3 regions of the Bradyrhizobium sp. 521_C7_N1_3 genome follow, and region 1 is predicted to be linked to each of the others. Evidence: predicted binding sites of a transcription regulator. Region 1 holds the regulator's gene; each other region holds the start of a gene.
The links. Region 1 encodes PhoB, which activates phosphate uptake and scavenging genes when phosphate is short. Its sites were predicted from a motif close to TGTCATNNANCTGTCAT; they were not measured.
Positions count from the first base shown of each region.

Region 2: AB7008_RS22840 (acetoacetate decarboxylase) is a predicted target of PhoB. The motif match lies at 1,210-1,226, and genes of this name have one in related genera.
Region 3: AB7008_RS17320 (inorganic phosphate transporter) is a predicted target of PhoB. The motif match lies at 902-918, and genes of this name have one in related genera.

Region 1 covers NZ_CP197232.1:9,888,393-9,890,593, reverse strand. The annotation lists gene pstB (phosphate ABC transporter ATP-binding protein PstB) at 1-211, shown strand, start outside; gene phoU (phosphate signaling complex protein PhoU) at 223-939, shown strand; gene phoB (phosphate regulon transcriptional regulator PhoB) at 954-1,661, shown strand; gene AB7008_RS46975 (GcrA family cell cycle regulator) at 1,765-2,201, opposite strand, start outside.
Region 2 covers NZ_CP197232.1:4,970,754-4,972,954, reverse strand. The annotation lists gene AB7008_RS22845 (transporter) at 1-146, opposite strand, end outside; gene AB7008_RS22840 (acetoacetate decarboxylase) at 262-1,044, opposite strand; gene AB7008_RS22835 (patatin-like phospholipase family protein) at 1,267-2,201, shown strand, end outside.
Region 3 covers NZ_CP197232.1:3,733,048-3,735,248, forward strand. The annotation lists gene AB7008_RS17320 (inorganic phosphate transporter) at 1-852, opposite strand, end outside; gene AB7008_RS17325 (UdgX family uracil-DNA binding protein) at 961-2,201, opposite strand, start outside.

The sequences.
Region 1 (2,201 bases):
GACCGCCAAGGTCGAGGAGCTGATCCAGGAGCTGTCCGAGAACTACACGATCGCGATCGTCACCCACAACATGCAGCAGGCGGCGCGCGTCTCCGACAAGACCGCCTTCATGTATCTCGGCGAGCTGATCGAGTTCGACGACACCAGCAAGATCTTCACGTCGCCGACCGACCGGCGCACGCAGGATTACATCACCGGCCGGTTCGGCTGAGGAGACGGAACATGGGTTCTGAACATACCGCAAAGGCCTTCGACACCGACCTCCAGGAGCTCACGCGCCTGGTCGCCGAGATGGGCGGCATCGCCGAGCGCATGATCGTCGACTCCGTCGACGCCCTGATCCGCCGCGACGTCGCGCTCGGCCAGCGCGTCGTGACCATCGATGCCGAGCTCGACGCGCTCCAGAAGAAGATCGAGGAGCGCGCCGTGCTCACCATCGCGCGCCGCCAGCCGATGGCGGTGGATCTGCGCGAAATCGTCGGCGCCATGCGCGTCGCGACCGATCTCGAGCGGATCGGCGACCTCGCCAAGAACATGGGCAAGCGCGTTGCGGCGCTGGAGACCGATTTCCACCCGCTCAAGCTGTTCCGCGGCCTGGAGCACATGACCGACCTCGTGCAGCAGCAGGTCAAGTCGGTGCTGGACGCCTATGCCGCGCACGATCTGCCCGCGGCGATGGCGGTGTGGAAGGGCGACGAGGAAGTCGACGCCATCTGCACCTCGCTGTTCCGCGAGCTGCTCACCTACATGATGGAGGATCCGCGCAACATCTCGTTCTGTATCCACCTGATGTTCTGCGCCAAGAACATCGAGCGCATCGGTGACCACGCCACCAACATTGCCGAGACCGTGTTCTACATGATCGAGGGCCAGGCGATCACCGACAAGCGGCCGAAGGGCGACATGACGACCTTCGCCACGACGGTCCCGAACACTTAAGGAGCGACGACACCATGGGCGCACGCATTATGGTGGTTGAGGACGAGGAAGCTCTCACCGAGCTTCTCCGCTACAACCTCGAAGGCGACGGCTATGACGTCGAGACGGTGATGCGCGGCGACGACGCCGACACCCGCCTCAAGGAGCACATCCCCGATTTGATCGTGCTCGACTGGATGCTGCCGGGCCTCTCCGGCATCGAGCTGTGCCGGCGGCTGCGCACCCGGCCCGAGACCAAGCAGCTCCCGATCATCATGCTCACCGCGCGCGGCGAGGAGAGCGAGCGGGTGCGGGGTCTTGCGACCGGCGCCGACGACTACATCGTCAAGCCGTTCTCGGTGCCGGAGCTGCTGGCACGCGTGAAGGGCCTGCTCAGGCGCGCCAGCCCGGAGCGGCTCGCCACCGTGCTCGCCTATGGCGACATCGAGCTCGACCGCGACAAGCGCCGCGTGGCGCGCTCGGGCCGGCCGATCGATCTCGGCCCGACCGAATATCGCCTGCTGGAGTTCTTCCTGGAGCATCCCGGCCGCGTGTTCTCGCGCGAGCAGCTGCTCGACAGCGTCTGGGGCCGTGACATCTACATCGATGAGCGCACCGTCGACGTCCATATCGGCCGCCTGCGCAAGCTGCTCAATCTCGGCCGCGAGCAGGACCCGATCCGCACCGTCCGCGGCGCGGGCTACGCACTGGATGATCGCTTTGCGAAGGCGGAGCAGGCGTAAGGTCCGCTGCAAGCCGGCAAACAAAAAGCGCGCCGGGTGGCGCGCTTTTTTCTTGCTCGATCGTCCCGGCTCTGTGCCGGGACAGGGTTGTCTGGAACTGTACTCAGCGCGGACCCGGCTTCGCCGGCGCGCGCCGGCGATCGGCCGCGGGCTGATACGCCACGCGCGAGTGCTGGGCGCAGTAGGGCAGGCCGGAGAGCGCCTTGCCGCCGCAGAAGAAGAAATCCGGGCTCGAGGGATCGCCGACCGGCCAGTGGCAGGTGGCCTCGTTCAGCTCCAGCAGCGACAGCCGCTGGCTCATCGGCACGACGTTGTCGTAGGTGACCGGTTCGGCCTCGACCTCGACTTCGAAGGCTTGTGCCAGCGCGGTGTTGCCGCGTGCGATCGGGCGGGTCACCCGCATCATGTGCTGGGCGGGGCGCGCCTTGCGCGGCCGCGGCGCTGCCGATGAAGGGCTCTTGGCGCGGCCCGACAGGCCGAGCCGGTGCACTTTGCCGATTACGGCATTGCGGGTCACATTGCCGAGTTCAGCGGCGATCT
Region 2 (2,201 bases), 4.9 Mb from region 1:
CGACCGTCATGGCTGAACTCGATCGGCTGGTCGATCGGCAGCGCCTCGGCGCTGCCGTCGCCGTGCAGCCGGAACGCCCAGACCAGGCCGGGAATGGCGGGCACGGAATCCGATATCGCGCTGACAAGCTTCGCCGGCTCAGCCATGGCCAACCCCAACCGTCAACAAACGCCCCGTTTCCGGAAGATGGCTGACGGCATCCTCCGGACCTCTCGCGGGTACTCAATTACGGCTTTGTTACAGTTTGATGATGATGCAGCCCTACTCCGCGGCCAGCCCCGTCGCGGCCACCGCCTCGACCTCCTTGACGTAGTCGTGCACGACGCGGCCGAACGGCAGCGTGAGATCGGCGATGTAGTGGTGCGCGCCCAGGCAGCGGAGAACCGGGAAATCCGCAACCGGCGCGTTGACGTGCGGCACCAGATGCAGCCGGCCGGGCCCCATCCAGGAGCCCTTCGGCACGATGTCGATGAGGTTGATCGCGACGAGCTGACAGACTTCGAGACGGCCGTCGACGCCCGGGATCATCTTCAGATTAATCTGCGTCTTCGACAGCGTCGTACGGGTGCGATCGCCGTTGCCGGCCATGCTCTCGTGCTTGTAGCCCATCGTGCCCATGGCGACGAGCTGGCCGGCATACTCCAGCGTGCCCGTCAGCGTGTCCTTGACGATCTCGAGCTTGGGATGGGCGTATTTCTTGGGAAAGCCCCAGATCTCGCGGCCCGCCGCGATCGGCGGATCATCATCCAGATACATCTGCGAGACGAAATTGACCTCCTCGCCGTTGAGGCGCGCGGGGATGACGAGGCCGGATTCGGTGTAGCTGCCGAAGCCGGAGGAGTCCGGCATCTTGATCCATTCGTAATGCACGATCGGCTGGTCGATCGGCTCCAACGGCTCGGGCAGGCCGGCGCGGATCAGCTCCGGATCGGTCTCGTAGGTGATGACGAGGAATTCGCGGTTGACGAAGCGATAGGGCCCGGCCGGATAGCTCGGCCCCGCCGCCGGCATGGACGGAAGTCTCAGCACGTCTTCCCTGCGCATCCTGATCTCCTGTGTGTGATGTCCGCCCGGCGGCGTCAGGCCTGGACCCCAAAATTGCTAGCCGCCGTCATTGACTGCGATGTGAAGGATTTCCGTCAGGCGCACGACCTCCCGCCATTCCCGCTGCGGTCGGCCTGCATGCAGACGATGCATCGGCGCTGAAATTGTCATCACGCCGTCACTGCCGGACGCAATCGTTTGGTCCACGCTAGGAGGCACGCCATGGACGCCCGCACGTCGCAACCGGCTCATCAGACGCATCAGCCTCCCGCACGGGGCTGGCGCCCCGAACGCTGCGACCGCGTCGCGCTGGTGCTGCAAGGTGGCGGCGCGCTCGGCGCCTACCAGGCCGGCGTCTATCAGGCGCTGCACGAGGCCGGCATCGAGCCCGACTGGGTCTGCGGTGTCTCGATCGGTGCAATCAATTCCGCCATCATCGCCGGCAACAAGCCCGAGAAGCGGCTGGAAGCGCTCCGCATCTTCTGGGAGCGCATCACCAACCGCAAGATCTGGCATTACACGCCCGACGGCGACATCTTCCGCCAGTGGCGCAATCTCACCAGCGCGTGGATGACGTCGGCGATGGGTCAGCCTGGCTTCTTCACCCCGCACCAGGTCAATCCCTGGTTCAGCCCGGTCGGCGCGCGCACCGCCACCAGCTATTACGATACGATGCCGCTGAAGGAGAGCCTGCTGGAGCTCGTCGACTTCGACCTCATCAACGAGAAGAAGGTCCGTTTCGCGGTCGGCGCGGTCAACGTGCTCTCGGGTAACTTCATCTATTTCGACAACTCCCATGACGAGATCGAGCCGGAGCACATCATGGCTTCCGGCGCCCTGCCCCCGGCGCTGCCGATGGTGCGGATCGGCACCGATCATTTCTGGGACGGCGGCATCGTCTCCAACACGCCGCTCCAGCATCTGCTCGACCAGGAGGACGCGCTCAACTCGCTGGTGTTCCAGGTCGACCTGTTCAGCGCGCGGGGCGTGCTGCCGCGCTCGATCCAGGACGTGATGGCCCGCCACAAGGACATCATGTATTCCTCGCGCACGCGCCACAACACCGACGTCTACCGCCGCACCCACAACCTCAAGATTCTGCTCTACAAGGCGCTGGCGAAAATCCCGGACGAGCAGCTCTCCGACGAGGATCGCCA
Region 3 (2,201 bases), 6.2 Mb from region 1:
GAGCATGATCAGGCCCATGCCCTTCTGGCCGTCGTTCGAGCCGTGGGCGAAGCTGACGCCGGTGCAGGTCGCGATCAGCAGGCCGCGGATCCAGAGCGGCGGCGCCTTGTTGCCTTCAGGCGCGGCATAGAGCGCCGGATTGCGCACGATGAACTTGAGCAGCAGCAGCAGCACGGCGGCGCAGATGAAGCCGAACAGCGGCGACAGCAGGAGCGCGTAGCCGATCTCGGTGGCCTTGCTCCAGTCGACGCCCGAGGTGCCGTCGCGGCCGCGCATCACGGCGTTGGCAATGCCGACGCCGATGATCGAGCCGATCAGCGTGTGCGAGGAGGAGGCGGGCAGGCCGAAATACCAGGTACCGAGGTTCCAGATGATCGCGGCGATCAAGAGTGCGAACACCATGGCGAAGCCGGCGCTGGAGCCGACCTGGAGGATCAGCTCGACCGGCAGCAGCGAGACGATGCCGAAGGCGACCGCACCGGAGGACAGCAGCACGCCGAGGAAGTTGAAGAAGCCCGACCACATCACCGCGAATTCGGCCGGCAGCGAATGAGTGTAGATCACGGTCGCCACCGCGTTGGCGGTGTCGTGGAAGCCGTTGACGAATTCGAAGCCGAGCGCGATCAGCAGCGCGACGAACAGGAGGATGTAGGGCACGAAGGTCGTCACTTTCGTGCCGGTCGCGTTGACGTCGACATAGATGCTGTAGGCAACGAACAGCAGGCCTGCGGCAAGGATGCCGAAGAACAGGATCATCGTGAGCGGGTTAAAACCCTTGTCGAGATTGGGCCTGGAGGCCGGCTGGACAGGCGTCGGATCGCCTACCGCACGGTCGAATGCAACATCTGTCATTTTTGGACGCCCCTTAACTGAATTGAAAGGGCTATTGTCCGCGATGGATTTGAAGGCTGGATGACAGCTGCGTCGTAAAGTCGCTTTCCCTCCAGTATTTGCCAGTATTTAGGCGGCGCGCCGGGCTTTCTTCTGCAAGCCGGCGGCAATCTTCAGGTCTTCGACAAAGCGCTGATATTCCAGCACCTTCGTTTCCGGATCAGGCAGCCGCAGCAGATAGGACGGATGCACCGTCACCAGTGCCTTGCGCCCCTCGGGCAGATCTATGAGCCGGCCACGGGTCTTGCCGATCGGGGTGATCTTGCCGAACACGCTCTGCGCGGCGGTGGCGCCCATCGCCACGATGAGCTCGGGCTGGATTGCCGAAACTTCCCGCTCGTACCATTGCCGGCACGCCCGGATCTCCGGCGTCGCCGGCTTCTGGTGCAGACGGATCTTTCCGCGCGGCACGAATTTGAAGTGCTTCACCGCGTTGGTGACATAGACCTTGTTGCGGTCGACGCCGGCTTCCTGAAGCGCACGGTCTAGCATCTGGCCGGCCGGGCCGACGAAGGGGTGGCCGGCGAGGTCTTCCTTGTCGCCGGGCTGCTCGCCGACCAGCATGATGGTGGCGTCTTTCGGGCCCTCGCCGAACACGGTCTGCGTCGCGTCCTTGTAGAGCGGGCAGGCGCGGCAATGGGCGGCCTCCTCGCGGAGCGCTTCGAGATCGTCGGCAGCCAGCTTGCGTGGCATCGGAGCCTCCGGCCGCTTCTGGGGCTTGTGCGGATCGGTTGCGGCATTGGCGATCATGGCGCCGGTCATGCGCTCGGCGTCCTCGATCAAGGGCTTAATGATCGACGCCTCGGGCAGGTTCCTCCAGTATTTCTTCGGCATCTCCGTCTGCATCGCCTTCACCTTCAGCCGAGCCGGGTTGAAGATGCTGGCGTAGTAGCGCCGCCAGGTTTCCTCCAGCCGGTCTTCGCCGGGTGCTTCGCTCTTGCTCACGCCCGACGTGAACGAGAGCGCGTGGCCGTCCCAATGCGCACACAGATCGGGTGTCAGGATCGACCAGGGCATGTCGGCGAAGCGCTTTGCGAAGAACGGCGCGGCAAGCTCGACGATGTGATGCTCCGGCTCGAACCAGGCGACGTAATGCGCCGCGCGTTCGCGGCCGATCTCGCGGAAGCGCACGAAGGCATGCATCTTGTGCTCGTCGCGATGGACTGCTCTTGCCATGGCGGTGACTTGCGCGACATCGGGATCGGTCGCGACCTCGATGAGATCGTGATTGTCTTTCAAGCGCCAGAGCAGGCGATAGAGGATCGCGAAGCGCTCGGGATCGCGATGCAGGATCGCGGCCTTGGCGAGAT